DNA from 3 places in the Geomonas ferrireducens genome. Region 3 is predicted to be linked to each of the others. Evidence: riboswitches for the same ligand, from Rfam matches in the RefSeq annotation. Region 3 holds a riboswitch; each other region holds the start of a gene.
The links. A riboswitch is a leader RNA that binds a small molecule or an ion and turns the genes downstream of it on or off. The one in region 3 is predicted to bind molybdenum cofactor.
Positions count from the first base shown of each region.

Region 1: another riboswitch for molybdenum cofactor. It lies ahead of E8L22_RS13400 (molybdopterin molybdotransferase MoeA); the one in region 3 lies ahead of E8L22_RS00915 (hypothetical protein).
Region 2: another riboswitch for molybdenum cofactor. It lies ahead of E8L22_RS17935 (aldehyde ferredoxin oxidoreductase family protein); the one in region 3 lies ahead of E8L22_RS00915 (hypothetical protein).

Region 1 is NZ_SSYA01000002.1:1,052,903-1,063,227, forward strand. It holds gene E8L22_RS13385 (cache domain-containing protein) at 1-358, shown strand, start outside; gene E8L22_RS13390 (MOSC domain-containing protein) at 556-990, opposite strand; gene moaA (GTP 3',8-cyclase MoaA) at 1,006-1,986, opposite strand; molybdenum cofactor riboswitch at 2,308-2,429, shown strand; gene E8L22_RS13400 (molybdopterin molybdotransferase MoeA) at 2,497-3,708, shown strand; gene moaC (cyclic pyranopterin monophosphate synthase MoaC) at 3,709-4,185, shown strand; gene mog (molybdopterin adenylyltransferase) at 4,218-4,715, shown strand; gene pta (phosphate acetyltransferase) at 4,806-5,807, shown strand; gene E8L22_RS13420 (acetate kinase) at 5,925-7,190, opposite strand; gene E8L22_RS13425 (DUF362 domain-containing protein) at 7,420-7,590, shown strand; gene gltX (glutamate--tRNA ligase) at 7,729-9,135, opposite strand; gene E8L22_RS13435 (DNA gyrase inhibitor YacG) at 9,210-9,398, opposite strand; gene E8L22_RS13440 (SPOR domain-containing protein) at 9,482-10,264, opposite strand; gene argS (arginine--tRNA ligase) at 10,275-10,325, opposite strand, start outside.
Region 2 is NZ_SSYA01000003.1:461,779-472,103, reverse strand. It holds gene E8L22_RS17940 (iron-containing alcohol dehydrogenase) at 1-729, shown strand, start outside; molybdenum cofactor riboswitch at 901-1,022, shown strand; gene E8L22_RS17935 (aldehyde ferredoxin oxidoreductase family protein) at 1,064-2,794, shown strand; gene E8L22_RS17930 (MoaD/ThiS family protein) at 2,864-3,088, shown strand; gene E8L22_RS17925 (HesA/MoeB/ThiF family protein) at 3,090-3,941, shown strand; gene E8L22_RS17920 (molybdopterin molybdotransferase MoeA) at 4,054-5,295, shown strand; gene ahcY (adenosylhomocysteinase) at 5,734-7,128, opposite strand; gene E8L22_RS17910 (ArsR/SmtB family transcription factor) at 7,182-8,099, opposite strand; gene E8L22_RS17905 (NAD(P)H-dependent flavin oxidoreductase) at 8,518-9,609, opposite strand; gene E8L22_RS17900 (sensor histidine kinase) at 9,753-10,325, shown strand, end outside.
Region 3 is NZ_SSYA01000001.1:195,437-205,761, forward strand. It holds gene E8L22_RS00885 (fibronectin type III domain-containing protein) at 2-1,255, opposite strand; gene E8L22_RS00890 (energy transducer TonB) at 1,305-2,102, opposite strand; gene E8L22_RS00895 (hypothetical protein) at 2,099-2,665, opposite strand; gene E8L22_RS00900 (energy-coupling factor transporter transmembrane component T family protein) at 2,868-3,650, opposite strand; gene E8L22_RS00905 (ABC transporter ATP-binding protein) at 3,631-5,019, opposite strand; gene E8L22_RS00910 (hypothetical protein) at 5,016-5,252, opposite strand; gene E8L22_RS00915 (hypothetical protein) at 5,254-5,997, opposite strand; molybdenum cofactor riboswitch at 6,097-6,214, opposite strand; gene E8L22_RS00920 (DUF1003 domain-containing protein) at 6,292-6,825, opposite strand; gene E8L22_RS00925 (PAS domain S-box protein) at 6,951-9,500, opposite strand; gene E8L22_RS00930 (PadR family transcriptional regulator) at 9,723-10,073, opposite strand; gene E8L22_RS00935 (permease) at 10,088-10,325, opposite strand, start outside.

The DNA.
Region 1 (10,325 bases), on a different contig from region 3:
TTACGCCGAGGATACCGCCGTCGTGGAAGGCGATGGCGACCAGTTGCGGCAGGTCTTCACCAACCTGATTTTGAACGCGGTCCAGGCGATGCCTCAGGGGGGAGTGCTCGGCATCAGGAGTGCGCCGGTGGGGAGTGGGGATCACTACGAGGTGAAGATATCCGACACCGGAGTCGGCATCGCACTGGAGAATCTGAGGCAGGTATTCAACCCCTTTTACACCACCAAGTCCAACGGAACCGGGCTGGGGCTGTCGGTGAGTTACGGCATCATCAGGGAGCATGGCGGCTGCATCGACGTGGAGAGCATCCCCGGCCAGGGGAGCAGTTTCACCGTGCTCCTCCCCCGCGAACGCTGACCCCGTCCCCGCACCTTAAAGCAAAGAAGGGCCGTCGGCGCAAAACGCACCGCGGCCCTTCTTTTTTTCAATCAGTAAGAGCGTCCACAAGGTCCATAAGGTCCACCGGGTCCATGTGGTCCACAAGAAGCAGGCACGCCGGTCCTCAGCAGCCGGCGCCTGGCAGCCGGTGCCTGGGCACCCCTGAACGCCGCTCCTTAGCTGCCGGTAGCTACCCGGTCCCCCGCTCGCACCACCCCGCCCTTCAGCACCCTGGCGAAGATCCCCTCCTTGGGCATGACGCAGTCCCCGGCCTGGTAGTAGATGGCGCAGCGGGTGTGACATTCCTTGCCGATCTGGGTCACCTCGAGGAGCGTCTCCCCGAGTTCGATCTTCGAACCGATCGGGAGGCTCACGAGGTCCACCCCTTCGGTGGTGATGTTCTCGGCGAAATCCCCCTCCTTCACGTCCAGCCCGAGCGCCTGCATCTTGGCGATGCTCTCCTGGGCCAGCAGGCTGATCTGGCGGTGCCAGTCGCCGGCGTGACCGTCCCCCACGATGCCGTGCTCCTCGCGCAGGGTTACCTCGGGTACCGGGGTCTTTCTCTCCCCTTTGTTGGTGCTGATGTTAACCGCGACAACCTTTCCGATCATGTTATCTCCTTGTGGCTAGCCCCCGACACGGGACATGGCAAATGGTTTCGTTTCGACACCCTCGTCGGTAACCTCGTGGCGCCCCGGCTTCGCCGCGACGATGCGCTGGATCTCCTGGCGCAAAAGCTCGGGATCACCCGTGGCAAGCACCGGCTTCAGATCCACGCCGGAGCCGGAGAAGAGGCATCCCTTGGCAACCCCGGCGGCGGTCACCCGCAGCCGGTTGCACCCCTCGCAGAAGTGCCCGGTCATTGCGGTGATGATCCCGAGGGAACCGGGCGCCCCCTTGATCCGGAAGTTCCTGGCGGGGCCGGAGCGTTCGGTGCTACCCCCCTCCTCGATGGTGTACCTCTGCGCGATCCTCTCCCGGATCTCGGCGCCGGGGACGGTAAGGTCGCGCCAATCGGCGTCGCCGCAGGTGGGCATGTACTCGATGAAACGGACCGCGTAGGGACGCTTCAGGGTCAGCTCGGCGAAGTCGAGGATCTCGTCGTCGTTCACCCCGCGCATCACCACCACGTTGATCTTGTGCGGCGGGAAGCCGACCCGCTCCGCCTCCTCGATGCCGTCCAGCACGCGCTGCAGGTCGCCGCCGCGGGTGATCGCCGCGAAGGTCTCGGGTTTTAGCGAGTCGAGGCTGATGTTCAGGCGCTGTACCCCGGCGTCCTTGAGCCCCTGTGCCATCTCCTTCAAAAGAAGCCCGTTCGTGGTGAGCACGAGTTCCTTGAGCCCTGGGAGGGCGGCTAAGCTCGCGAGGAAGTCGAGAATCCCCTTTCGTACCAGCGGTTCACCACCGGTCACCCGGATCTTCTCTATCCCGGCGGCGACCGCCTCGGCGGAAACCCGAAGCAGATCCTCGTAGGAGAGCACGTCGCAGTGGCCGAGCTTCTCCACCCCCTCTTCGGGCATGCAGTAGCTGCAGCGCAGGTTGCAGCGGTCCGTCACAGAAAGACGCAGGTAGTTGATACGCCTGCCGTAGGTATCGATGAGCGACATATTTTCCTTTGTGCTTTGGCTATTTGCACGGCACCCCGGGCACCTGCGGCGTCGGGGCCGCCCATGCAAATGTGGGACACGATCAAAACCATACTCTGTTTGTCGAATGGAAATCAACCCCCTTAATGAGGGAGAAGCCCCACACGGTGGCAGGCCTTGAAAAAGTATACGGCCATACCGACGCATTGAGTATCGTGCAGAAAATCATGCTATGATAGGCACTTACCGCCCTTCCCTGCGCAGTCGGCGACACCAGGGTGACGGACGCTTAAGGCAAAATAATTGTTTATTTTCTTGGGAATATGCTATGGAAACCAGAATAAGCAGATCTGTCTCCGAGCCACGGCCGTCTAAAGGGAGCTTCCCCACGGTGCCGCGGCCGATGGGTGCTGCCGGAAACGGCACCGCCTCCCTTTTGGAAAGGAGAAAGCCACCGCTTGCGCCAGGGGGCCCTTTCCTTTTCACGGAATCGGGCCTTTTTCTTTATCAAACAGCAATGACGAGGTAACGATGACAAACTACGAGCAGGCCAGACGGATGGTCGTCGATCATGTCGCCCCGGCCGGGGTGGAAAAGGTCCTTCTTCTCGAGGCGGCCGGACGCGTCCTCGCCGAGGATTACGTCACCCCGAAGGACATGCCGCGCTGGGACAATTCCGCCATGGACGGCTTCGCGGTACGCAGCGCTGACTGCGCGCCAGGCACCGTTCTCAAGGTGACCGACTACATCCCCGCAGGCGTAAGCTCCGACGAGGCGATTGCACCAGGCTGCGCCGCGAGGATCATGACCGGGGCCCCGATCCCCCCCGGCGCCGACGCCGTGGTGCCCATAGAGGAGACCGAGGCGACCGCCGAGACGGTCAAGCTGCTGCAACAGGTGAAAAGGCACGACCACATCCGTTTCAAGGGCGAGGATGTCGCAAGCGGCGACACCGTCATCACGAAAGGAACGCTGCTCGGACCGCCCCAGGTGAGCCTCCTCGCGTCGTTCTCCGCGGTGCTCGTCCCGGTGTACCGCAAGGTGCGTGTAGCGATCCTATCCACCGGCGACGAGCTCGTCGACGTCGGCACCGAGCCGACCGCGAGCCAGATCGTCAACAGCAACACCCTGGCGCTCGCCACTGCGATCAAGCTCTGCGGCGCCGAGCCCGTCATACTGGGAATCGCACGTGACGACCGGGAGAGCCATAGGGCGCTTCTTGCCGAGGGGCTGAAGGCGGACGTCCTGATCACCTCCGCCGGTGTCTCCGCAGGCGATCGGGATCTCGTGCGCGAGGTCTTGGCCGAGCTCGGCGTGGCGGAGAAGTTCTGGAAGCCTGGCATCAAGCCTGGCGGTCCGACCGCCTTCGGCATGAAAGGAAGCGTCCCGGTCTTTTCGCTTCCCGGCAACCCGGTCTCCACCATGATCACCTTCGAGGAGTTCGCCCGCCCCGCCCTTTTGCGGATGATGGGACACGAGAAGGTGTTCCGGCGCACCGTGCCCGGTGTGCTCAAGGAGGGTGCCCGCAAGAAGGCAGGGAAGCTTAACTTCCTGCGCGTGCACGTGACCCTGGAGAACGGCCGCTACGTCGCCAGCACCTCAGGGGACCAGAACACCGGCATATTGAAGACCATGCTGCGCTGCAACGCCCTCGCATTGCTTCCCGCCGACCGGACCGAATTTACCGCCGGCGAGGAAGTAGACCTGCATCTGCTCGACCCGACCCTGGAACTGGAGGTATAGATGTCATTCAACCATTTCGACGCCAGCGGCAACGCCATCATGGTGGACGTGAGCCAGAAGACCCCGACCATGCGCACCGCGGTAGCGGGCGCCGTATTGACCCTAAAGCCCGAGACTGTGCAGTCGATCGTCTCCGGCAGGATGGCCAAAGGTGACGTCTTGGGCGTCGCGCGGCTTTCCGGCATTGCCGGAGCCAAGAAGACCCCGGACCTCATCCCCCTTTCCCACCCGCTTGCCATCCACCACGTGGCCATAGAGTTCGAGGTGAACGAGACCGAAGGCACCATCGGCGTCATGGCAACCGTTCGCGCCTTCGAGCGGACCGGCGTAGAAATGGAAGCGATGACCGCGGCCACGATCGCCGCCCTCACCGTGTACGACATGTGCAAGGGGAGCGACAAGGGGATCGTCATCTCCGACGTCAAGCTGCATTACAAGGAAGGCGGCAAGAGCGGCGTCTACAAGCGCGAGGCGTAGCCGACCGGGCAAGAAAAAGGAGAATCAGCACCATGAAAGCAGCCATCCTCACCCTCAGCGATCGCTGTTCTACCGGGGAGCGCGCCGACGGCAGCGGCCCGGCACTGAAAAGCTGGCTCGAAGAGCGCGGCGTCAGCGTCACCTGCACCGAAGTGATCCCCGACGAGGCCCCCCTCATCTCGGAGAAGCTCGTTGAGTGGTCCGACAGCGGCGCTTACGACTTGATCCTCACCACCGGCGGGACCGGCGTCTCCCCGCGCGACGTCACCCCCGAGGCGACTGAACGCGTGGTGGACCGCCTGCTCCCAGGCTTCGGCGAGGTCATGCGCATGGAAAGCCTCAAGAAGACCCCGCATGCCATCATCTCCCGGGCCGTCGCGGGCATCAGGAAAAACACCCTGATCATCAACCTCCCGGGAAGCCCCAAGGGCGCCACCGAGAACATCGGCTTCGTCTGGGCGGCGGTGCCGCACACGGTCGCCAAGCTGCAGGGTGACCCGGAGGAATGCGGCACTCCCATGCCCAGTTGACCCCGCGATACCGGCTTTTCTATTGACCGATCCCTCCTACTGGGTTATATATCTAACGCAGTTTTAAAATCAACTTGCGGAGGGATAAACATGCCGTTGGTAAAGCAGATTCACGAGAAGGCTAAATCTAACCTGAAGACTGTGGTCTTACCCGAGAGCTATGACGAGAGGATGCTCTTCGCCGCACAGCAGATCGTGGAACAAGGTTTGGCCAAGATCGTGCTACTGGGCAACCCCGAGAAAGTCCTCGAGGCGGCCGCCGCCAAGGGTGTGAGCCTCTCCGGCGTCGAGATCGTGGATCCCGCCACTTCCCCCAAGCTCGATTCCTACGTCGGGAAACTCGTGGAACTGAGGAAAGCAAAAGGGCTTACCCCGCAGCAGGCCCAGCAGCTGCTGACCGCCGACGACAACCTCTACTTTGCCGGCATGATGGTGCGTGAAGGTGACGCCGACGGCGAGGTGGCCGGTGCAACCGGAACCACCGGCGACGTGCTCCGTGCCGCCTTCCAGACCGTCGGCCCCTCCCCCGGCATCAAGACCGTTTCCTCTTTCTTCCTCATGGCCACGCAGACCCCCAACTTCGGGGAAAACGGCGTGATCCTCTTCGCCGACTGCGCGGTTAACCCGAACCCGGACGCCCAGGCCCTCGCTGAGATCGCCATCGCCACCGCAAAGAACTGCAAGTCGTTCCTCGACGTGCCGGCCCGCGTCGCCATGCTCTCCTTCTCGACCAAGGGAAGCGCAAGCCACCCGGATGCCGACAAGGTACTGAAGGCGCTGGAAATCGCCAAGGGGATGGATCCGGAGCTTTCCATCGACGGCGAGCTGCAGGCGGATGCCGCCCTGATCCCTGCCGTTGGTGCGAAAAAAGCCCCGGCGAGCGGTGTCGCCGGTAAGGCCAACGTATTGGTGTTCCCCGATCTCGACGCCGGCAACATCGCCTACAAGCTCGTTGAGCGTTTAGCCGGCGCCAAGGCCATCGGCCCGGTGATCCAGGGGCTCGCGAAGCCGGTCAACGACCTCTCCCGCGGTTGCTCCGTGCAGGACATCGTCGACGTCACCGCAATCACCGCGGTGCAGGCGCAGGGCTAGCAGCGCCCACACTCGGACCAACCGGCCGCTGTCATTCGGCGGCGGCCGATTCAAAACACAAAAAGGCCGGCGGGAAATCCTCCCGCCGGCCTTTTTACTGTCTTGCCTGCCGCGCCTCTACTTCCTTACGAAGTCGGGCTTGGAGAAGCTGTACTCGAAGCTCATATGGTCGGTGTAGGTGCCGTCCAGAATTGCCGCCACGTCCTCGGTGAAGACAAGCTCCTCATCGGTCGGGATGACGTACACCTTCACCTTGGAGTCGTCGGTGGTGATCAGCGTCTCGCGCTTCCTGGTCATGGCGGAGGCGTTTCTCTCGGGATCGAGGATGATCCCCAGGTGCTCCAGCCCGGACAGGGCCCGAGCCCTGATCGGCGCACCCATCTCCCCTACCCCGGCAGTGAACACCACGGCATCGAGCCTTCCGACAACGGCCATGTAGGAGCCGATGTACTTCTTGAGCCGGTACGCCTCGATGTCCAGGGCGAGCGCACAGAGACGGTCCCCTGCGTTGGCGTTTTCGATGACGTCACGGCGGTCGGTGAAACGCCCGGTGATGCCGATGACGCCGCTTTTCTTGTTGAGGATGGAGTCGATCTCCTTGGCGGAGAGGTTCTCCTTCTGCATCATGAACGCCGGGATGGCCGGATCGATGTCACCGCAGCGGGTCCCCATCATGGCGCCTTCAAGCGGGGTGAGCCCCATGCTCGTGTCGACGGATACGCCATTTTTGATCGCGCAGTGGGACACGCCGTTGCCGATGTGCATGGTGATCACGTTGCACTCGCTGGCGGGCTTGCCGAGGATCGCGGCGATGCGCTTGGAAACGTAGAGGTGCGAGGTTCCGTGGAAACCGTAGCGCCTCACGCCGTACTTCTCGTACCACTCGTAGGGAAGCGGATAGAGGTACGCCTGCTCGGGCATAGTTTGATGAAACGCCGTATCGAAAATGGCAATCTGGGGAACGTCCGGAAGGACGGCCATGGCGCCCTCGATGCCGGCGATGTTGGGCGGGTTGTGCAGCGGTGCCAGATGCTGCACCTCGGTCACCGCGGCAAGCACCTCATCGTCGATGAGAACGGACTTGGTGAACTTCTCGCCGCCGTGCACCACGCGGTGGCCTACTGCGGCGATCTGCTTGATGTCTTTAAGCACCCCGTACTCGGGGGAGGTAAGCGTCCTCAGGATCAGGTCAACTGCGGTCTTGTGGTCGGGACAATCTGAGTCTTCCCGGTAGGTTTCGCGCCCCGGAACCTCATGCAGGATGAAGGAGTCGCCGATCACCACGCGCTCCACCATACCCTTGGCTACCACCACTTTTTTATCCCAGTCAAACAACTGGTATTTTACCGAAGAACTACCGCAGTTAAGTGCCAATATATCCATCAGTTAGCGTCCCCCATACGTGTAATTCGCCCATGGAAACCGGGTACAAACCTCTAGGGCAAAAAAGTCACAAATAAAACCTTTTTTTATATATACAGTAGAGTCGTCCTCAGTTCAAGATTTTTCTCCTGATTAGCAGTTTATTGTCTACAGCTTTATGGTGGACTTTTTGCGAGCGCTGTGCTAGTTTCCTCCTGACTTTTTACCCTAGGTAGAGGAGGTGAACACATTGGCACATACCATTAGCGACGAATGCATCAACTGCGGCGCCTGCGACGATTCCTGCCCGGTTAACGCCATTAGCGAGGCTGGCAGCAAAAGGGCCATCGCTGCGGATACCTGCATCGACTGCGGCGCTTGCGTAGACACCTGCCCGGTGAGCGCAATCTCCCCGGCCTAAGCCACACAAAGAAGCATGTAATGCCATGGCCTGCAGCCGGCTCGTCCGCTGCAGGCCTTCTTTTGTCTCGCTTTAAAAGAAAAGGAGGGCGCCCGATGGGCACCCTCCTTTCTTGTTGCGGCCCTTCCTTTTCGCCGGCTAGCGGCAAAGCACCGAGATGGCGCGCTCTATGCGTTTTTTGGTCTCGGCAAGGCCTAGCACCTCGATCATCTCGTAGATGCCGGGAGACGCGGTGGTGCCGGAAAGGGAGAGACGCACGGCGGGGCCTACCTGTCCGAGCTTGATCCCCTTCTCCGCCATCAGTTCCTTGAATGCCTGCTCGATCTGCGGTGCGTCGAGCGCGGGGAGTGCCGCGAGCTTCTCCACCAGCGCGTTAAGCAGTGCCGGGGTGTCCGCGTTGAACGCCTTCGCCACGCCCTGCTCGTCGTAGGAAAGCTCGTCCCTGTAGTAGAAGAGCGCACCGTCGGCGAGCTCCAGCATGGTCTTGGCGCGCTCCTGAAGGGTCTTCACCACGGCCACGAGGTCGGGTCCCCCCTGTGCCGGATCCACGCCGCGCTCCTTCAGGAACGGGATCAGCAGGTCCGCCAGACGTACCGGGTCGCCGGTCTTGATGTAGTGGGCGTTCAGCCACAAAAGTTTGTCCGGGTTGAAAACACCGGCGGAACGGCCGACGTTCTCGATGGAGAACTTCTCGATCAGGTCGGTGAGGGAGAAGATCTCCTCGTCACCGTAGCTCCAGCCGAGACGCACCAGGTAGTTCACCATCGCCTCGGGGAGAAAGCCCATATCGCGGTATGCCATGACCGAGGTGGCGCCGTGACGCTTGGAGAGGCGCGCCTTGTCGGCGCCGAGGATCATCGGCACGTGGGCGAACACCGGAACCGGCGCACCTAGGGCCTCGTAGATGAGGATCTGGCGCGGCGTGTTGTTCACGTGGTCGTCGCCGCGGATGACGGTGGTCATCCTCATGGTGACGTCGTCGACGACGACGACGAAGTTGTAGGTCGGGGTACCGTCGGTGCGCTGGATGATCAGGTCATCGAGCTCGGCGTTTTCGAAGGATATCTTCCCCTTGATCAGGTCGTTCCAGGAAGTGACCCCTTCCTTCGGGGTCTTGAAGCGGATCACGTACGGGCGGCCGTCGTCCTCCTGCGGCGGAAGATCACGGCAGGTGCCGTCGTACTTCGGCTTGCCCCCTTCCTTGAGCGCCTTCTCGCGCTTGGCCTCCAGTTCCTCTACGCTGCAGTAGCACTTGTACGCCTTACCCTCGGCGACGAGCCTGTCGATGTACTCCTTGTAAACCGGGAAGCAGTCGGACTGGAAGAAGGGACCTTCGTCCCAGTCCAGCCCCAGCCACTTCATCCCTTCGAAGATCGCGTCGACCGATTCCTGGGTGGAGCGGGTGACGTCGGTATCCTCGATCCTGAGAACGAAGGTGCCGTGCTGTTTCCTGGCCAAAAGCCAGTTGAAAAGCGCCGTGCGCGCCCCTCCGACATGAAGGTACCCGGTCGGGCTCGGGGCGAAACGGAGACGTACTTCTGACATGAAAGGCTCCTTTGCTGCTTTGATCATTGCATGGCTGCAATAAAATACGGTGTCACAAAATGTCTGCGAACCTGCTAGTTCTCGTCCTCGTCGCCGTCGTCATGCTGCGGCGCCTTCTCTCCCGGGATGCGGTAGCCCTCGCTGGCCCAGGTACCGAGGTCGATCATCTTGCACCGCTCGGAGCAAAACGGGCGGTACGGATTTCCGGCCAGCTCCGTCTCTTTCCTGCAGTGCGGGCACTTGATGGTTATTACGGCGCACATCGGTGTTGGTCCTCAAATGAAGAACTCCAGCGCCATGGGGAGCTGGAGGTAAAAGGTCAAAAACTATCTGGTGCGTCAAAAGGCTATTCGGTGACAACGGCCGCGCCGCTACCCACCTTGCCGGCCAGCTGCTGGGCCTCCTGTTTGGAGAGGTGCTTGCCCACCCTTATCCGGTACCAGACCCCCTTGTCCTTCAGCTTCGACTCGACGACATAGGCGGCGACCCCTTTCGCGGTGAGCTTCGCGCGCGCCGACTCGGCCTCCTGCTTGTCCTTGTACGACGCCACCTGGACGAGGTAACGGGGCTCGGCGGCCTGCTTCTCGTCTCCCGTCTGCTTCTCAGCCTGCTTTTCGGCGGCAGCCGCGGAAGCCTTCTCCGCGGGTTTCGCGTCCCCTCCCTTGCCTGCGGGGGGTGCGGCCTGTGCCGCCTTTTGCTCCGGTGCCGCCTGCGGCGTGGCAGGCGCGGACTTCGGCAGTACCTCGGGAAGCTTCGTGTTGATGCCGCTCCCGATGGCACCCTTGCCCCCCGAGGGGAGCGTCTTGTAGAAGGTAAGCGGCACATCCGGCGCGGGCTGCCCAGGCTGCCCCGGCTGACCGGGGACGGCTCCCGCGCCCTGCGGTGTCTGTGCTGCGGCCGGCGCCTTCGCCTGCTGGGCGGCGGGCGGCACGGCAGCCTGCGGGTTTTTCCCGTGGAAGAGGAACCATCCCGTGAGCACCCCGGCCCCGTACCCTATGACCAGCAGCACCAAGGCGACCAGCAGGAAGCCGCCGATCGGTTCCCGCCGGGGGCGGTTCTTCTGCACGGGGCGGTTTCTCTCCGCGCTGTCCCGGACCGCCGTCATCTTTTCGCTGTAGTCAAGCCGCATGGGACCCCTCCTACATCCTCTCGGGGGCGGAAATCCCCAGTACCGTCAGCGCGTTCTTCAG
Region 2 (10,325 bases), on a different contig from region 3:
ACCGCTTCCGAAATGACCCGTTTCTGCATCATCACCAACACCGACACCCACGTGAAGATGGCCATCGTCGACTGGCGCTGCACTCCGAACATCGCCATCAACGACCCGCTGCTCATGGTCGGCAAGCCGGCCGCTCTGACCGCGGCTACCGGTATGGACGCCCTCACCCACGCAGTTGAGGCATACGTCTCCACCATCGCTACCCCGATCACCGACGCATGCGCCATCAAGGCCATCGAACTGATCGCCAAGTACCTCTCCAAGGCTGTCGCCAACGGCGAAGACCTCGAGGCACGCGACAAGATGGCTTACGCCGAGTACCTGGCCGGCATGGCGTTCAACAACGCTTCGCTTGGCTACGTTCACTCCATGGCGCACCAGCTGGGCGGCTTCTACAACCTGCCGCACGGCGTCTGCAACGCCATCCTGCTGCCGGCCGTCAGCCAGTACAACCTGATCGCATGCCCCGAGCGTTTCGCCGACATCGCGAAAGCCCTCGGCGAGAACGTCGACGGCCTCTCCGTGACCGAAGCCGGCCAGAAGGCGATCGACAGGATCCGCAGCCTCTCCGCTTCCATCGGCATCCCGACCGGCCTCAAGGCCCTCAACGTGAAGGAAGAGGACCTCTCGATCATGGCGGAAAACGCAAAAAAGGACGCTTGCCAGTTCACCAACCCGCGCAAAGCGACCCTTGAGCAGGTCATCCAGATCTTCAAGGATGCGATGTAATAACGCTGCAGCATGATCCCCGCCCCCGGAGGGGGAGGGTTAGGGAGGGGGGAATTCCTGGCTCCCTCCCTCCCGACCTCCCCCCTCCGGGGGAAGGGGTGAAGAGTAGGGGCGAATGATTATTCGCCACCGCACCACCCAACAGATGCGTAAGCGGTGTCGGGTCAGTCTGGCATCAAAAATCTCCGAGCCGTGTCGAGCCTAAAAGGGACCTCCCCTCATGGCTCCAGGCCAACGGGTTGCCCTGGAAACGGTGCAGCCTCCCTCTTGGAAAGGAGTCCCGGCTGACGTCAAGCAGCCGGTAGAACAATTTAAATTAGGGAGCTTGAAAAGCATGGATAAGATTTTTCGCGTCAACATGACCGACCTCACCACCAAGATCGAAGAAGTTCCGGCAGCCTGGGCAGGCCTTGGCGGCCGCAGCCTCACCTCCACCATCGTTGCAGCCGAAGTACCGCCGACCTGCCACGCGCTTTCCGCCGAGAACAAGCTGGTGTTCGCACCCGGCCTTCTGACCGGCACCCCGGCAGCCAACTCCGGTCGCCTCTCCGCAGGCGCCAAGAGCCCGCTCACCGGCGGCATCAAGGAGTCCAACGCAGGCGGCACCGCGGCACAGATGCTGGCGAAACTCGGCATCAAGGCCCTCATCATCGAAGGCGCCCCCAAGGGTGACGCCTGGTACAACCTCGCCGTCGGCGTGAACGGCGTCACCATCAGCGAAGAGAAGGAACTGCTGGGCCTTGGTAACTTCGCCGTCATCGACGCGGTCGAGGCGCGCCTGGGCAAGAAAACCGGCGTCCTCACCATCGGCCCGGCCGGTGAGCTGAAGATGACCGCCGCCAACATCTCCGTCAAGGACCCGGACAGCAAGATCCGCAGCCACGGCCGTGGCGGCCTGGGCGCAGTCATGGGCTCCAAGCAGATCAAGTTCATCTCCATCGACGGCGAAGGCGCTCCGGGCGTGAAGATCGCCGATCCGGACAAATTCAAGACTGCCGCCAGGGCGTTCTCCAAGGCCATTCTCGAGCACCCGGTCTCCGGCGAGGGGCTGCCGACCTACGGCACCAACGTCCTCGTGAACATCCTGAACGAGGCCGGCGGTCTCCCGACGAGAAACTTCACCACCGGCCAGTTTGAAGCTCACGACAAGATCTCCGGTGAGACCATGTACGACACCATCGTAGCGCGCGGCGGCAAGCCCAAGCACGGCTGCCACGCCGGCTGCATCATCCAGTGCTCGCAGGTCTACCACGACAAGGACGGGAAGTACGTCACCTCCGGCTTCGAGTACGAGACCATCTGGGGCCTGGGTGCCGACTGCTGCATCGACAACCTGGACGACATCGCCCGCGCCGACAACCTGATGGACGACATCGGGATCGACTCCATCGAGACCGCCGTCATGTTCGGCGTCGCAATGGAAGCCGGCATCCTCAACTGGGGTGACTCCAAAGAGATGCTGCGTCTTTTGACCGACGAGATCGGCAAGGGGACCGCCCTTGGCCGCATCCTTGGCGGCGGCGCAGGCTCCGTGGGCCGCACTTACGGCGTGACCCGCGTACCGGTCGTCAAGAACCAGGCGATCCCGGCCTACGACCCGCGCTCCGTCAAGGGGATCGGCGTCACCTACGCCACCTCCACCATGGGCGCCGACCACACCTCCGGCTACACCATCGCCACCAACATCCTGAACGTCGGCGGCTACGTCGACCCGCTCAAGAAGGACGGCCAGGTCGAGCTCTCCCGTAACCTGCAGATCGCGACCGCCGCGGTCGACTCGACCGGTATGTGCATCTTCGTCGCCTTCCCGGCGTTGGACATACCGGAGTGCCTCCCGGCCCTGATCGACATGATCAACGCCCGCTTCGGCATCGCCCTCACCGGCGACGACGTCACCAACCTGGGCAAGTACGTCCTGAAGACCGAGCGCGAATTCAACCAGAAAGCCGGTCTCAGCAACGTCCATGACCGCCTCCCGGACTTCTTCAAGAACGAGCCGGTAGCGCCGCACAACGCGGTGTGGGACTTCACCGACGAGGAACTCGACGAGTTCTGGAACTTCTAGAAGCAGCCGACGCCCGGCGTGACGAAGGTCACGCCGGGTTTTTCCGTTTGAACCACGAGCAGGTGCCTCATGCAGATAACTCTCAAACTTTTCGCTACTTTCAGAAACGGCAGGTTCAAGGTGGCCGAACAGGAACTCGCCGAAGGAACCGAGGTACGCGCCGTGGTGCTCTCTTTGGGTCTCACCGAAGAGGAGATCGGCATCGTCATGCTGAACGGCCGGCACGGCGAACTGGACAGCAAGCTCGCCCACGGCGACACCCTTTCGCTCTTTCCCCTGGTCGGAGGAGGCTGACATGCATAACGCCCTCGTCTTTTTGAAGGAACAGACCAAGGACGGCCTGCTTTCCTGGCGCGCCCAGGACACCACTGCGAAGCTCTTCGACATAAGCCACGCCGCGGTGGAGTGGCTCGCCCTGCAAAACGGCATCCTTCCGGCCCGCTACCAGCGCAACAGGAGCATGATCGGTGTCGAAGACCAGTTGCGCCTGTTCCAAAGCCGCGTCGCCGTGATCGGCTGCGGCGGCCTGGGCGGCTACGTCCTCGAGGAGTTGGCGCGTCTCGGCGTCGGTCAGATCGTCGCCATCGACCCGGACATCTTCGAAGAGCACAACCTGAACCGGCAGATACTTTCCTCGCCGGCGTCCCTTGGCCAGCCCAAGGTGGCGGTCGCGGCGGAACGGCTTGCCCAGGTGAATCCGGCCGTCACGGTGACCCCCATCGAGGACGCCTTCTGCCTGACCAACGGCTTCGAACTCCTTGCAGGGGTAAGCATCGCGGTCGACGCCCTGGACAGCATCCCCTACCGCCTGCAGCTGGCCGAGGTATGCACACTGGCCGGAATTCCCATGGTGCACGGCGCCATCGGCGGGTGGTACGGACACGTGGCCACCCAGTTCCCCGGAGAGACCACGGTGCAGAACATCTACCGGCATTGGGTGGCCGGCAAGGGGATCGAGCAGCAGCTCGGCAACCCCTCCTTCACACCGGCCGTGGTGGCGAGCCTCGAGGTCGCCGAGGTCTGCAAGGTCCTGCTCGGCAAGGGAGAGCCGTTGAGAAACCGCAAGCTATCCATCGACCTCTTGGAAATGGAAATGCACGAGATATCGTACGCCGAGGTTCCGGTCAAGCTGGTGAACGCGGCGTAAAGAAACAAAGAACCTCCCCCTCCCGCAAGGGTAGGGGCTTGGCCACAAAGATCGTGGCTGCAATTAACTACCGGCGCCACGACGGCGCCAGACAGCACCGAGGAGGTGCACCATGCCAAGCTTTGAAGAAGCGCGCGGCATCATACTGGCCCACGTGAAGCCCCTTGGGGAGGAAACCGTTCCGCTGATGGACGCCTTCGGGCGTGTGGTAAGCAGGGACATCATCGCCCCCTGGGACCTGCCGCTTTACGACAACTCCGCCATGGACGGCTTCGCCGTGCACGCAGCGGATTGCACCTCCGCCCCCACCCGCCTCGCCATCACCGGCTTTCTACCCGCCGGGGGCGACGTCGCCGCCACGGTCGAGCTTGGATGCGTGGTGCGCATCATGACCGGAGCCCCCATCCCCCCCGGCTGCAACGCCGTCATACCCCTCGAGGAAGCGGAAGTGGACGGGGACCATGTGGTGATAAGCCACAAGGTGCTCCCCCGGCAGCATGTGCGCGTGAGAGGCGGCGACGTAACCGCCGGCGCCCCGGTCCTCGCCGAGGGAACAGGGATTCGTCCCGCCGAGGTCGGCATGCTGGCCGCCATGGGACAGGCGCTGGTGCCGGTGTACCGCAAAGCGCGTGTGGCCATACTCTCCACCGGAGATGAACTGATCGAGCTGGGCGAGCGCCCGGTCTCGGGCAAGGTGATCAACTCCAACGCCCTGTCGCTGGCCGCCGCGGTACGCGAGGCGGGTGCCGAGCCGGTACTGGTCGGCATCGCGCGCGACAAGGTGGAAAGCCACCGGGAGAAGATGCTGCAGGGGCTATGCTGCGACGCGCTGATCACGTCGGCCGGTGTTTCCGCCGGAGACCGGGATCTCGTGCGCGAGGTCGCCGCCGGGCTTGGGGCCGAGGAGCTTTTCTGGAAGATCGGCATGAAGCCGGGGGGGCCCACCGCCTTCTCGACCTGGCAGGGAAAGCCCATCTTCTCGCTTCCAGGCAACCCGGTCTCCACCATGGTGACCTTTGAGCTTTTGGTGAAGCCCGCCCTCTTGAAGATGATGGGGCACCGGAAGGTGGTTCCCCCGTTCGTGAAGGGAATTCTCGCCGAGGACGCCCACAAGAAGCCAGGCAAGCTGCACTTCATCCGGGTGACAGTGAAAAAGCGTCACGGCAGGCACGTCGCCTACTGTGCCGGCGAACAGCACACCGCGATCCTCAGCACCATGACGAGGTGCGACGCGCTCGCCGCCCTCCCCTGCGACGCGACCTTCATCCCGGCCGGCAGCGAAGTGGATCTCGCCCTTTTGAGGGAGGTCGACCTGGTCAGCGAGTGCGAGGCGGCCGTCGGCTACCTGCATTGATGCTGAAAGGGTAATAATAATAATTAATTTGCTATATTTTTCTTCCCGAATATGCGATATAGTGCATCGTATCGTTTTGGGAGGTGAAATATGAACGAGCTGTTGATTCTGGTAGGAATAGTGGTCGTCTGGGTGGCGCTGCAGCGTTTCATCCTGCCCCGGATGGGGATTGCGACCTGAATGTCGCCGGCATGCACCCCTGGTCAGGGGAAGAAGAAAAAAGAAGATAGCGAGCAGGAAGGATAAGAAAGGGCGCCGGTCAAACCGAGCGCCCTTACTTTTTGTCTTGAGTGTTTCTGTACCGCCCCTGTAGGGCCGAATAATCATTCCCCCCCTCTCCCGGAGCAAAGATGCCCCGGGAGAGTTTGGCAGTCAGTCAGTTAACATAGAACGTAGAACGTTGAACGTCCTCTCGGTTCTGTAGAACGTCCTCTCGGTTTAATACCTGTAGTGCTCCGACTTGTACGGACCTTCCTTCTTCACGCCGATGTACGCCGCCTGTGCGTCGGACAGCTCGGTCAGCATGGCACCCAGGGTCTTCAGCTGCAGACGCGCCACCTTCTCGTCCAGCTCCTTCGGCAGGATATATACGCCCACCGGATACTTGCCCGGGTTGCAGAAGAGCTCCATCTGCGCGAGCGTCTGGTTCGCGAAGGAAGAGGACATAACGTAAGAAGGATGGCCGGTGGCGCAGCCGAGGTTCACCAGGCGACCTTCCGCGAGCAGGATGATGCGCTTGCCGTCCGGGAAGATGACGTGGTCGACCTGTGGCTTGATGTTCTCCCACTTATACTGCTTGAGCTTCGCCACCTCTATCTCGTTGTCGAAGTGACCGATGTTGCAGACGATGGCGTTGTGCTTCATCGCTTTCATGTGGTCATGGGTGATGACGTCGATGTTGCCGGTGGTGGTGACGAAGATGTCCGCCTTGTCCGCCGCCCACTCCATGGTGACTACCTTGTACCCTTCCATGGCCGCCTGCAGGGCGCAGATCGGGTCGACCTCGGTGACCCACACCTGGGCCTGCAGCCCGCGCATCGCCTGGGCGCATCCCTTGCCCACGTCGCCGTAGCCGCAGATGACGGCAACCTTGCCGGCCACCATGACGTCGGTGGCGCGCTTGATGCCGTCCATGAGGGACTCGCGGCAGCCGTAGATGTTGTCGAACTTCGACTTGGTCACCGAGTCGTTCACGTTGATGGCCGGGAACTTGAGCTTCCCTTTCTCGAACATCTGGTAGAGACGGTGTACGCCGGTGGTGGTCTCTTCGGTAACACCCTTGATGCAAGCTGCGGTCTTCGCGTACCAACCCGGCTTCTCGGCGAGGCGCTTCTTGATGGCAGCGAAAAGCACCTCTTCCTCCTCGCAGGTCGGCTTGTCGAGGACGGTCGGGTCCTTTTCCGCGTCGCTGCCAAGGTGCAGCAACAGGGTCGCGTCGCCGCCGTCGTCAAGGATCATGTTGGGCGCACCGCCGTCGTGCCACTCGAAGATCTTGTGGGTGTAGTCCCAGTACTCGGTGAGGCTCTCACCCTTGTGGGCGAAGACCGGGATCCCGGCGGCGGCGATGGCTGCCGCGGCGTGATCCTGGGTCGAGAAGATGTTGCAGGAAGCCCAGCGGACCTCGGCGCCGAGCGCGGTGAGAGTCTCGATGAGCATGGCGGTCTGGATGGTCATGTGCAGCGAGCCCGCGATGCGCGCCCCCTTGAGCGGCTGGGCCGCCGCGTACTCCTCGCGAATCGCCATGAGACCCGGCATTTCGGTTTCCGCGATGATCATCTCCTTGCGGCCCCAATCGGCCAGCGACATATCCTTTACGATGTAATCCTGTTTCACGTTATTCTCCTTTCGATGGTCTTGCTGTCTAACCTTCTAAAACTCCGTGTCTTTCATGCCTTTACCGCCTGCACCAGCAGCACGTCTTCAGCACCGTTTCCTGAGGAGACGCGATCTATGGTGATACCTGAAAACCCTGCTCCCTTAAGCCACCCCTTCAACTCACCATCCTCGAAACCGAGCCACTGGTCGGCCAATTGTTCCCTGGCCCATTCCTGTTCGTGACGCGCAAGGTCGGCGACAAGCAGTGTTCCCTGCGGCGCAAGCACGCGCGCGATCTCGGCGAGCACCGTTTCCGGCCTGGCGGCATGGTGCAGCACCATGTTGGCTACCACGCAACCCGCTCCTCCGTCGGCAAGCGGCAGGTGGTTCATGTCACCAAGCCTCAGTTCGGCCCCCTGCACCCCGTCCTTAGCGAGCCTGCGACGCGCTTCTTCCAGCATCGCGGGAGAGTGGTCGACACCTATCACCCGCCCCGCCCGACGCGCGAGCTCCGCGAGGAGCGCTCCGGTGCCGACACCTATCTCCAAAAGCACCGCCGCCTCAGGCACCTTGTCCAGGAGGCTTTCCTGGTATTCGGGCACCGGCAGGAGCGTGCGCGAGAGCAGGTCCCACTGGGCCGCGTGCCGGTCGAAGAACTCCTGGCTTCGTTTGCGGCGCGCCTCCAGGGCCTGCGCCACGGCGGCCAGATCCTCACGGCGCTCGGGAAGCTGCTCAAGTTCGCGTTCGAACTCGGGCCTGATGGCGCAGAAAAACGGGTTGGCGTCACCGGCGCGGTAGTAGCTCCAGGTTCCCTGGCGCTTCACCGCAAGGACACCGGCCTCGGCCAGGATCTTCAGGTGCCGCGAGATGCGCGACTGTCCCATCCCCATGATCTGGGTGAGCTCCTGAACGGTGAGCTCCGCGTTCAGGAGCACGCCGACCAGCCGTAGGCGGCAAGGGTCCGCCAGTGCCTTGAAAAGTTCCAACATGTCTATATCAACTCTCGCTATTCTTATAAATCAAGTTTTCTTGATATAGCACAGTACGCCGCCGCCGACAAGACGGAAGGCATATTATTTCCTCCTTATGCATAGCCTGCCGCAGCATATTCCCTCCATCCTCCCTCTCCCTCCGGGAGAGGGCCGGGGTGAGGGCCTCGGCAGATGCAATTCCCTCACTTCGTGGCAACGCCCTCACCCGGCCTTCGGCCATCCTCTCCCACCTGCGGACCGAAGCCCTACGGTGGGCGAAGGCACGATGGGAGAGGGGTCGGGAAAAACCAAAAATCCCCCAGCGGCACGAAGCCACTGGGGGATCTGGTGATTCCTGCGCAGAAGCGGCGCCTCGCCGGCCTTTAAAGGTGCCCGGCGCAAGGTGCGCTCCTGCGTTTGGTGCGTATTTACTGGATCAGGCTGCCTTGTCCTCGGCGACGGCACCTTGCGCGCCGAAAATCTCGTCGAAGATCTCCTGTACCGTCTCCATGCGATTCGCCTTCCAGGCGTTGGTGCCGCAGAAGATGAGACCGGAGTCGACCTCGCCGCGCTGGGCGCGATCAAGGGATTTCACGATGCAGAAGCGCTCGCCGCTCTCCCTGTAGGAGCATTTCTTGAGACAGCCGTACGAGCAGACCGAGGAGTGGTCGCGGTCGTAGTCGAAGATCCCCTGCTGGTTACTGAGAATGGCGCGCCCCGGAAGACCGGCCGGGCTCATGATGAGGCCGATGTCTTCCTTCTTGCAATCGAGGTAGGCCTGCTTGAAGGCATCCTCGGCGTCGCACTCGACGGTGGTCACGAAGCGGCTCGCCATCTGAACGCCGTCGGCCCCTTCAGCCAGGGCGTGCTCGACGTCGGCGCGGTCCCATATGCCACCGGCCGCGATGATCGGAATATCAAGCCCGTACTCGGAACGGAAGAATTCCTTCACGCCGCGCACGGTCTCGTACTGGTCGTACTCACCGGTGCCGATGTTCTCCATCTTCTCGCCCAGGTGCCCCCCGGCGGTATCCGGGTCCTCGACCACGACGGCATCGGGAAGACGGTTGTAGGACTTATCCCATTTTTTGGCGATCAGTTGCGCTGCACGCACCGAGGATACGATGGGGATGAGGGCGACGTCGGGCGCGTGCGCGGTGAGCCCGGGGAGGGTCAAGGGAAGGCCGGCGCCGCAGACAAGCACCTTCGCCCCCGCCTCGACCGAAGCCACCACGAGTTCCTCGTAATCGGTGAGGGCGACCATCACGTTGACGCCGATGATGCCGTCCGGGGCGATCTCGTAGGCCTTGCGGATCTCGTCCTTCAGCGCCTGCGCGTTGCTCTTGAGGTAGTTTTTGCCGTCGAAAAACTCGCTGTTCAGGGTTATCCCGGGGGAAGCCACCAGGCCCACACCACCGCACTTAGCGACGTGACCAGCCAGCGAGCCCGCTGAAATTCTTACTCCCATGCCGCCCTGGATAAGCGGGTATCGTGCCTCGTGTTTACCAATGCGCAACGGCTTGAACATAACTCCTCCTGAGTATCAGACTGCGACGTAAACACATTATCAGAGAACGTCGACGGCTTTTGTAATACTAGTGTAAAAACAAACGCCCCCAGTACTCTCAGATACCCCTTGCAAAAACGAGGCAGCGATGCTACGTGTGTGGCATGAAAATGAACCGGAAACTCTCCAACCCGTTGATTGCACTGATAGGGATCCAGCTGATTTGGGTGGTGATGGTCGTCTCCTGGGTCTACTGGTTCATCGGAAGGAACAAGGAGTTCAAAGCCCTCGCCCTGCGCTACAAGCCCGAACTGGTAACTCACGGGGTTGAGTGGATCGTTCTGGTCGAGGGGCTGCTGATGGCGGTTGCCATCCTGGCCGGGGTCTATGTCATCTTCCTCTATTGGCGGCGGCAGGCGAACCTCTATCTGCAGCAGCGCAGCTACATATCCCAGTTGACCCACGAGCTTAAGTCCCCGCTCGCCTCGATCCAGTTGCACCTTGAAACGGTGAAGATGAGGGAGCTCCCCAAGGAGAAGCTCGACGGCTTCCTCGACACCATGCTCTCCGATACCGAACGTCTGAACATCCTGATCAGCAACCTCCTCATGGCGACGAGGATCGAGTTCCGTCAGTTGGGCGAAAAGGCGAAGCAGATCGACTTCTCAGGGTTCGTCACCAGCTATCTCGAAAGCAAAAACGGCGACCTCCCGGAGGGGGGCAAGCTGACGGTGGAG
Region 3 (10,325 bases):
CCTATTGCGGGACGCCCTGTTTCGGGTTGGTCTGCCCGCCGCTTTCCAGGCCGGAGCCTACCGCGGTGACGGTGACCCAGTAGTTCGTGCCGGGGGTGAGCCCGTTGATCGTCAAAGGCGAACCTGTGGAGGAGACCTTCTGGTTGTTCGCGATTACCGCGGCGGTGGTGGGAGCGGTTGCACTCTCCATGTAGTAGACGTTGTAGGAGGAAGCAAGCGGCACCCAGTCCCAGGAAACCGCCAGAGAACCGGCACCGGCGGTCACGGAGACCCCGGTCGGCTTGGCCGGGGCCTGTGCCGATGCGGAAGGCTTGGCGGAGGACTGGCTGGACGGCGTGGTGCTTTCTCCCGCGACGTTGGAGGCGGTGACCAGGAAATAGTAGGTGGTGCCGTTGGCAAGTCCGGTCACGGTGAGCCCCGGCTGCGTGAGACCGGCGAGGGACTCGTCCGCGGTGAGGGACACCTTGGTCCCGGTCGAAGTGGTGAAACCGGAGGTCGTGGAGTAGTAGACGTTATAGGAGGTGGCGCCGGCCACGGCGCTCCATGCCATGGTCACCAGGCCGTTGCCGCCGGAGACCCTCAGCCCCTGAACCTTTCCCGGCAGGGCCGGAAGGGGCTTCACCGAAGCCTCGTCCGAAACGGCCCCCTCGCCAGCCAGGTTTGCCGCGACAACCACGAAGTAGTAGGTGGTTCCGTTGACGAGCCCGGTGATGGCCTGGCCGCTCGTCGCCCCGGCGACCTTGGTGCCGTTGCCTGCGGTGACGCCCGCGGCGGTGCCGTAATAGACGTTGTAGGAGATGGCGCCGGGCGCCGGTGACCAGGAGATGGTCGCCTGTGCGTCGCCGCCGGTCACCACCACACCGGAAACCTTGTCAGGGAGCGGGGGGAGCGGCGTAGCGCTTGCTTCGTCCGAGACGGCGCTCTCGCCGTGGGCGCCTACGGCGGTGACCACGAAATAGTAGGTGGTGCCGTTTGCAAGGCCGGTGATAGCCTGGCCGCTCGTCGCCCCGGCCACCTTGGTGCCGTTGCCGACCGTGACGCCCGGGCTGGTGCCGTAGTAGACGTTGTAGGAGGTGGCGTCAGCGGAGGCGGTCCAGGTGACCGCCGCCTGGCTGTCACCGGCGGTCGCCGCTACCGCGGTCGGCTTGGCAGGGGCGTTGGAGTCGCTCGAGCCGCTCGAGCCGCAGCCGGCAAAAACCAGCGCGAGAACGGTCAGGGTGATGGCGGCAAGCCACCGAAAAAGCTGCTTCTTCATTGGGTCGTTTTCTCCTTTTTAAAAAAAATCCTCAACAGAGGGGGGTGCGTCATTTCCTGGCCAGGGCGAAGGTGATGGTCACCTCGAACGGCTCATCCGGCGACAGCTCCGCGGGGACCGGGGGAAAGGCCCCCACGGAGCTGATGGCGCGGGTCGCCGCGGCATCGAGAAAGGGGTGTCCGCAGGAGTCAACCGGCTCGACGCTCTTCAACGAACCGTCACGCCGCAGCATGAACCTTCTCCGGCAACTCCCTTCCCGGCCGGACTTGCGCGCTGCCAGTGGGTATTCCTTGTGCGCCTCTATGAGCCGCTTCAACAGCGCCTGGTAGCCGCCGCGAACCTCCCTCCCCGCGCCCTGTCCCGACGAAGCCGGCGCTGCGGAAGGTGCGGCAAAAGTCCCTCGGCCGCTTCCCGTGCCGCGGTTATCCGCCTCGATGGTTGCTCCGGACGCGGCGCGCCCACTACCTGCGGCTGGGTGCACCACTCCGGCCGGGGCTCCGACGACAGGCGCGACGGGACTCGCGGACGTCCGGGGTGGTGCTGCCGGCGACACCGGTTCCCTGAGAGAAGCAGAAGCGCTCGTCCCAACTACGGGAGGCGTCGCCTCGAATGCCGCCCGTCGTGCGGGAGAGACAGAGGATTCCGGAGAAGTCGCTCTCCCCGGCGCGGGTGCTTTTCCAGCCCCCCCCAGATCCAGGTACGCGACCACCGCCTGGCGGTTGCGCTCCTCCCGCACCCCTTCCCGCTGCCAAAGCCTTCCCGCGCCGTAGAGCAGAAAAAGGTGCGCCAAAAAGGAAAGCAGGAGCAGGTGCGTCACCGGCAAGTTCTCGGCGCGGAGCCGGCTCACGTCGCGGCCGCCCCCTGGTCGATCAGGCCGTTCTTGCGCAGTCTGCGGATGATGGCCGGGACGGCAAGCGCCCCCAGTCCGCCCCAAAGCCCGTTCATCCCCGCCGAGATCACCGTTTTTTGCAGCATGATCTCCTCGTCCATGCCGAGAAGCCACTCGACGCCGGTGTTGGCGCCGGCGCGTAAAAGCGACGCAAGCACCCCGACCGTGGCGCAGGCAAGGAGGCTCGTGACGAAGCCCGGGGCGATCAGGCCCGCCAGGTCCACCACGAGTGCCGGGAGCAGGAACTTGACCAGCACCATGGCGCCGCCGCTCCCCATGCCGAGGAGGACGCTGGCAAGGCTCGTGATGAGCCCGACGAGAGTCGCCGCGCCGACCTTCGGGACGCATCCCCTGGCGAGGAGGAAGAAGAACATGGTGAAAAACATGACGTGCCCCGGCAGGTGCAGGTGCAGCCTGAGTCCGGCGCGGGTGAGCACGATCAGGGTCGCGCAGAAGCAGAGCAGGACCGCCTCCCGCAGGGTAAAGCGTCGCCAGATATAGATTCTTTCCGTTTGTTCCATCGTTTCTCCTTGGAGACCGGCTCCGCAGGTGCCTGTCCCCTTTTTACCTTTTCACGCGAGGGACTGTGCCTTCCCCGCCCCCGGAGGGGGAGGATTAGGGAGGGGGAAGCGTGGCAACTCGATCACCCTTCCCCCCTCCCAGCCTCCCCCCTCCGGGGGGAGGGGCGCTCTCAACAAAAAGCCGCAGCAACCGGATCTGTGACTAATCAAGAAGTGCTTTAGCCGGGGGCACCCCATCCCCGCCCGTAACCTCATCCTCCGCCTCCTCCCCGGCCCCCCTTCCCATCGCGGCGACATCGAGGTAGGTTCGCTCCCGGTGCAGACCGAAGGCGCGCGCCTCGGCGGAGCGGGACACCTCGTCGGCGGTCCTGAAGGCGCGGACCATGAGCGGAAGCACCACGCAGTTGAAGAGATCGGGCCAGTTGCGCGGGTTCATCTGCTCCCGCGGGGAAAGCCGCGCCCCCCTCAGGCGCTGCAGCGCCACGATCTCCTCGAGTTCCCGGAAAAACAGCGGCACGAACCTAACACTCACGAACACCAGGAAGGAGAGCCGGTACGGGACGACCCGGCGCAGCGCCGCCATCGCCTCGCTGGTGCGCGTGGTGCGCAGGAAGACGGCGCCCGGGAGGTAGAAAAGCACGATCTGCGTCGAGATGCGAACCCCGGGCCAGAGCCCCTTATCCACACCGTCCAGCATGCAGTAAAGGGGGATGACCATGGCTGCCTGAAAGGCGAAGAGCCGCACGTCGCACCAGAGGTCCCGCAGGGTGAGACGCGCCGACAGGTAGTAGGCGAGCGTCACCAGCACCAAGATCGCCTGCATCAGCGGCGTACGCCCCCCCGCCGCCAGTGCACTCAGGAACACCCCGAAAACAAGCTTCCATCCCGCCCCCATCCGGTGCACCGGCGAATCGTGCTCGGCGAACCGGCAGGGATAGCCGCGGCTTCTGAGCGAGGTGCGGAATCTAGGAGGCCCTTTCTGCAATGCCGCCCTCCTGAAGATGGAGGCTGCGATCGGCCCAGCGCCGGTCCGGCAGTTCGTCGTGCGAGGCGATCAGCACCGTCGTGCCGTAGCGGATCGGCATCCTGCCGAGGATCGCCAAAAGGCTCAGGCGCTGCGGGAAATCGAGCCCGGCGAAAGGCTCGTCCAGAAGCAGCAACACCGGACGCGGCGCCACCACGGTCGCAAGGGCCACGCGGTGCTGCTCCCCGAAAGAGATGGTGAGCGGCGCACGGTCCGCGAGATGGGCGATGCCGCAAAAGGAGAGGGTCTCGTCCACGATGCGGTCGATCTCCTCCGCCGGGTAGGAAAGGCGCTCCAGCGAGAAGGCGACCTCCTCCCGGACCGTCTCGGCGAAGAGCTGGCGGGCCGGGTTCTGCATCAGGAAACCGAGCCTGCCGCGCAGCGTACCCGGCCCCGGTTTCTCCGTTCCCGCCACCCAGAGCCGCCCCGAGTCGGCGGGGAGAAGCCCGGCGAGGCAGCGCAGGAAGCTCGACTTCCCCGCACCGTTTTGCCCGAACAGATGGACCCGCTCGCCGCGACACACGCGCAGGGTGGCCCGCTTCAGCACCCGGCCCGTCTCCGGGTAGGCAACGTCCAGCCCCTGCACGTCGAGTACCGGCCTCGTCCCGTAGAGGGTCGCCGAATACGGGAGCAGGAAGGCCTTCGGACGGTAGCGCACCGGGTCCGGCGGCGTCGCGTCGTCACTGACGAGGTGCCCCCCCTCGAGCCTCAGGTACCGGTCGATGAGCGCCACGAACGGGCGCGGGTCGTGCTCTGCCATGACGATGGTGTGCCCGCGCTCCTTCAAAAGCGCGAAGATGGCGACAAGTTCGTCCTTTCCCGCGGCGTCGAGCTGCGAGGTCGGCTCGTCCAGCAGGATGAGTCCGGGGCGCATGGAGAGGACCGAGGCGAGGGCTAGGCGCTGCTTCTGCCCCGCCGAGAAACGCTCGACGCTGCGCGTCTCCTCCCCCTCCAGCCCGACTGCTCTCAGCCCCTCGCGCACCCTGATGGCGATCTCGTCCGGCGCCACGCAGAGGTTCTCGGGGCCGAAGGCCACCTCCTCCGCCACGGTGCTGCAGAGGATCTGCGATTCCGGGACCTGGAAGAGGATCCCCGCGGACGGCGCCGCCTCATCCTCGGCCGGCGCCACGCGGATGGTCCCGTGACGCCTTCCGCCGCGCAGAAGCCCCATAACCGCCAGAAGGAGCGTGCTCTTGCCGCAGCCGGAATCGCCGGTCAGGCAGACGAACTCGCCGCGCCGCACGGTGCAGGAGACCCCCTCCAGCACCGGAGCCGCCGCACCGTGGTAGGTGAAGCCGAAATGCTCTATTTCCAGGACTCTATCGTTCAATGCGCGATCAGGGCGGTTTCGCCGTGCCGCGCCGCCCCCCGCAGACAGGTGAACGACTCGACGCTCCAGCGCCGGTAACGGCAGTCGTAGCAGGAGCGATCCTCCTCGGCCAACTGCTCCTCCTCGACATCAGGAACGAAGCAGGTGCAAGCAAGCGCCGCCTGCTCCGCCAGCGACCAGGCCTCCTTGCCGTGGGCGAACTCCATGACCCCTTTCTCGTTTGCGCGCCACATGCTAGTACGCCTTCAACTGCTTGCGGTGCAGGGTCTGCCAGCGCGCCCCGGTCCCCGCGGTCTGCGGAGCCCCGACGAGCAGCACCGATTCACCTTCCAAAAGCACCGTCTTCGGCTTCTCGCCGATGGTCACCAGGTCGTCGTCGCGCAGCGCCTCGCCGGTAACGCTTCTCACCACGTCGACGAGCGGGTGCTGCATGAGCTCGTCCACCCGTAGCATCCGGTACGGTTGGCCGAAGTCCAGGAACCCCTTGAGGCGCCCGTCGTTGCCGGACATCCTTAGCCCGGCGCCGGCGAGGGCCCCGATCACCCCCTGCCCTGTGCCGCCGTGCTGGGAGAGATGCACCCCCAACTTCCCGGCGAGTTCGTACGCCTCGTCCATGCGCACCACATCGCGCTTTGCGCGCCGCCCAAAGGCGATCAGCTCGTTGCGCGCCGTCATCCGACCTGGGACCGCCACGCAGAGGCCGGGGTCGGAACCGGGAGCGCTCTCCCGCTCGAGGAACTCGGCCACGTGCCCGATCACCGGCTCGAGCCATACCTCGTCGATGTCGGCGTAGAAGCACATGGCGCTGTTGTGGGAGGTGTACGGGATGTCCGGGTGCACGAAAAGCTGGTGCCGGGTGATGAAGCCGCAGCTCCCCCACCCTTTCTGCTGCAGCTCGTCTGCCACCAGGGAGGCGATTTCGCCGGTGCCCCGGCTCTCTAAGTTGTCGGTGTCGTCGATGGAAATCACGATGCGCATGGACCTGAACTCCTTCGTTGTATTACACGCTACATAACGGTGGACACAAAAAAGCCCCGTTCCGGATGGAAAGGGGCCCTGTACGGTCGGATACACTCCGGCCGCAGACAAGGCTCTCCTTTCCAAAAGGGAGGCACCGCCGTTTCCAGCAGTACCCGTTGGCCCGCAGCCGTGAGGAGGACCTTTTAGGCGGCGAAGCTCGGAGAGGCATATACGAATTTTGGCAACGTCTTTAACACAGGTAAAACGTATACGCTAGGGAAATATGATGTGAAGGGACAAAGGTGCGGGAGGTTATTCCTCTTTCAGCTCCTGCTCGGCCCGGTCCATGGTCTCAAGCACCTTCTCCGGCCGGACGTCCTGTCTCAGCTCCTCAAGTTCCGGGTTCATCGACTCGGCGACGCCCAACTTGGTGCCGATGGCGGTCAAAAGCTCGATGATCCTGGTCACCTCGTGCTCCGCGAGGAGATCGATGTGCAGGTTCAGTTCGGCGCGCCGGTCGGCGAAGGCCTGCATGCGGTTTTGGCTGATGAGGACGAAGGTGGAAAGAAAGATTGCCTCGACCGAGGCGAACATGGCGAGGATCACCAGGGTGGGGTCGAACCGCTTCATGACGGGAAGCCAGCCGACGTTGACGAGGATCCAGCCGGTGAAGAGGACGAGGTGTATGTACACGAAGGTCATGCTACCGGTGAAGGCGGTGATGGCGTCGGCGACCCGCTCCTGCACCCCCTTGTTCCGCTCCTCGGACTGGCGCCTCTCAAGGAGGGACTCGATGTTGCGGTGCACCACGGAGGCCATCTGCTGATCGGAATCGGAGTCCGGCATCCCCCCTCCCGTTGGCGCCCCTGGGCGTGCGGGGGCTAACCCGGGAAAAGGTACCATCGCGCATGGGCAAGTCAACGAACGTGCCGCCGGAATTCCTGCTCCCATCCCCTCACCCTCCCCGGCACCTACGCGTCGAGAAGCTCCCGCACTTTTCTGGCGAGCTCCGGGGGGGAGATCGGCTTCATCAGGATTTCGACGTGGGGAACCACGGTTTCAAGGTCGGTGAGCATGTCCGCGGTGTAGCCGCTCGTGAAGAGGATCCTGACGGCGGGATCTTCGCGCTTCAGCTCGTCGTACAGCTCCCGTCCGCTCATCCTCGGCATGATGAGATCGGTGAAGACGAGCGCGATGCTGCCGCGGTGCTCGCGGTACTTCTCCAGTGCGTCCGCCCCGTCCACGGCCAGGATGGTGCGGTAACCGAACTGTTTCAGGGCTTCGTTCACCAGGTCCCGCACGTGCTCCTCGTCCTCCACCACGAGGATGGTCTCGGAGCCGCACGGGAGCTCTTCCCGCGCCGTGCCGTGCGCTTTAGCCGGGGCCTGTTCCTGTGATACCGGCAGGTAGACGTGGAAAGTCGTCCCCACCCCAGCCTCGCTCTCCACGTCGATGAACCCCTTATGCTGCTGCACGATCCCGTAGACGATGGAGAGCCCGAGCCCCGTCCCCTTCCCAACGTCCTTGGTGGTGAAGAACGGCTCGAAGATCTTGCTCCTCGTGGCTTCGTCCATCCCCGAGCCGGTATCGGCAACCGTGATGAGGGCGTAGTATCCCGGCGCGCCGAAGCCGTGCGACTCCTGGAAGGATTGGCTCAGGACGACGCTCCGGGTGGCGACGGTCAGGGTTCCCCCCTTCCTCATGGCGTCGCGCGCGTTGGTGGCGAGGTTGATGATCACCTGTTCGATCTGCCCGCAATCGGCGTAGATGGCGAGCGGCCCAACATCGAGGTCGGTCTCGAAAGCGATGTCCTCGCCGATGATCCTTTTCAGGAACTTGGAGACGCTCAAGACGATCTCGTTCAAGTCGCAGTACGCCGGGTGCATGTCCTGCTTTCGACTGAAGGCAAGGAGGCTGCGGGTGAGGTTCGCGGCACGGTCGGAGGCGGCGAGGACCTGGTCGAGCATCTCCCGGCCCGGATCCCCCTCCACCATCCGCATCTCCAGAAGCGCTCCATACCCGCCGATCACGGTGAGGATGTTGTTGAAGTCGTGCGCAATGCCGCCGGCCAGGTGCCCCACGGCCTCGAGCTTCTGGGAGTGGCGCAGTTGCGCCTCCAGGTTCTTCCGGTTGGTGATGTCGCGCACGAAGAAGTGCACCGCAGGTTTGCCGTGGTGCATGATCGAGGTCGCCGTAGCCTCTCCGCAGAAGGTTTCTCCGTCGAGCCGCTGGAAGTCGAGTTCTATGACCGGAAGCTGCCCGACCTGCCGGGACGCCCGCTCCAGTTCGGCAAGAAAGAGCTCCCTTGAAGTGGGATGTATGAAATCGAGCACCTCCCTGGAGAGGATCTCATTGACCGACTCCGCCCCGAGCATGCGTACCCCGGCGTCGTTTATGAAGACGATCCTGTCGTCCACCTTTATGAAGATGATGTCCTGGGAAAGCTCGACGAGCTGACGGTAACGCTCCTCACTCTCGCGCAGGGTCCGCTGGGTCTCGCGGTCGGCGGTCAGGTCGTGCCGGGTGACCACAAGACTGAGCGGAGCGCCCGCCACATCCCTGACGACCCTGAGGGTCACCTGCACCGGGTGCCGATAATAGTTCTCAGGATCCCCCTCCTCAAGCACGGTCACCGCGTCCTGCTGGGACTCCTCAACAACACACTGCGCGCAATGCCCACTGAACCCGGGATGGAGGATCTCGGCGATGTGCCGTCCCGCACACGCTTCGGGAGTGCTGCCGACCATGCGGTAGAATTCCCGGTTGGCGAGCATCAGCCTGCGTTGCGGGTCGAGCAGGTAGATGGCATCGGCGGAGGCGTCCATCGCCGCGCGCCATTCGTTGGCCGCCTTCTCCAGCGAGGCCTCCGCCTGCTTGCGCTCGGTAATATCCTCGCCGGAAAAGAGCACGCCGCTGATCACCCCGTCGTCGTCATGCAAAAGGGTGTTGTGAAACGCGATCATGCGTTCCTCGCCGCTATTGGTGAGGATGGCGTTCTCGAAGAACTCCACCGCCTCGATCTCCCCCGCCATCTGCTTGGCGAAGACCTCCTTCACGACGCCGACTACCGCAGGCGGCAGGCAGACGTCGAACCAGTTGCGCCCCAAAAGCTCGTCCTCTGCCCAACCGAGGATCTGGCACCCCTTCCTGTTGATAAGGATGATGGTGCCGGAGCGGTCGATGGCGGCGAACATGACGCCGGCGATGTCCAGGTAGAGCTGAGCCCGGTTCCTCTCGCGGATCGCGGCATCGAGCACGGCCTTTTTGCTGATCTCTTCCCTCTCCTGCTCCCGGTCCGCGAGCTTTATGAACCAGAAGAAGATCACGTAGATCCCGACCGCACCGATGGTGACCAAAAGGCTGGTCAGCAGCAGAAGATGATGCACCCCGCCGAGCAAGTAGGCGCCGCCGCGCTGCGCGCACTGCTCCAGATTGCGGTAGGTAAGCAGGATGAAGACAAGGGACACCCCCAGCAAGGCGAAGAAGAAATAAACGAGCGTATGTCGGGTCCTTCGTGTCATGGCATTCCCGATGAAATTGTGGGGTTTTCCCTCATAATGATTATCGTCGGGGACGCATAGTGACTTTAATCGCAGGCGTTGGCAAGATCGATTGTGGGGGCATTTGCAGGTGGCGTTGGAGGGAAGTTACCGGTCTTACAGGCTTATAGCCTCGAATAGGGCATTGCGAAGGTCGGCACGCGAAAGTTCCCCACGCCCGAGGCGGAGTCCGGCGCGCGCGGTTCAGGGCGTGTCCCTTTTCTCCAGGGCACGGTAGGTTTCAAGGAAGTATTGCAGGTTAGCCAGGCGCATCTCGATATCGTGCCGCCAGAAGCCGAGCCTCTCCCACCCGACGTCCGTGATGCGGTAGACCCTGCGCGCCGGGCCGCTTCCGCTGGTATCCCAGGTGGAAACCGTCTCCCCCGCCTCCTCCAGTTGCTGCAGGGTGCGGTACAGGGCGGCGCTGTCGGGCCGGCACCCCGGCATGCGCTGCGACAGCTCGGTGAGGATGGCGCCGCCATGCTTCTCCCCTTCGGCCAGCAGGAGGAGAACGAAGGCGGGGAGGTGACGTTGCTGTTTCGTTTTAGGTGCCATGTTTTCTCCTTGTTTCAAGCGTCCGCGCCTTCCGGCTGGGGCAGCGGCGCCTCCTGCGGCAGCAGGCGCTCCATGAGGTAGCCGGAAAGGAGGATGCAGGGGATGGTAAGGACGAGGCGCAAGAGGGCGAAGCGGAGGCTTATGAAGCTGCTCTCCATGAGGAGCATCGGGATCTTGATGCTCCCCCAGGTCCCCAGGAAGATGACCAGGTTCGCCGTGCGCGCCCCCTTTTGCCGGAGGGAGACGGCGACG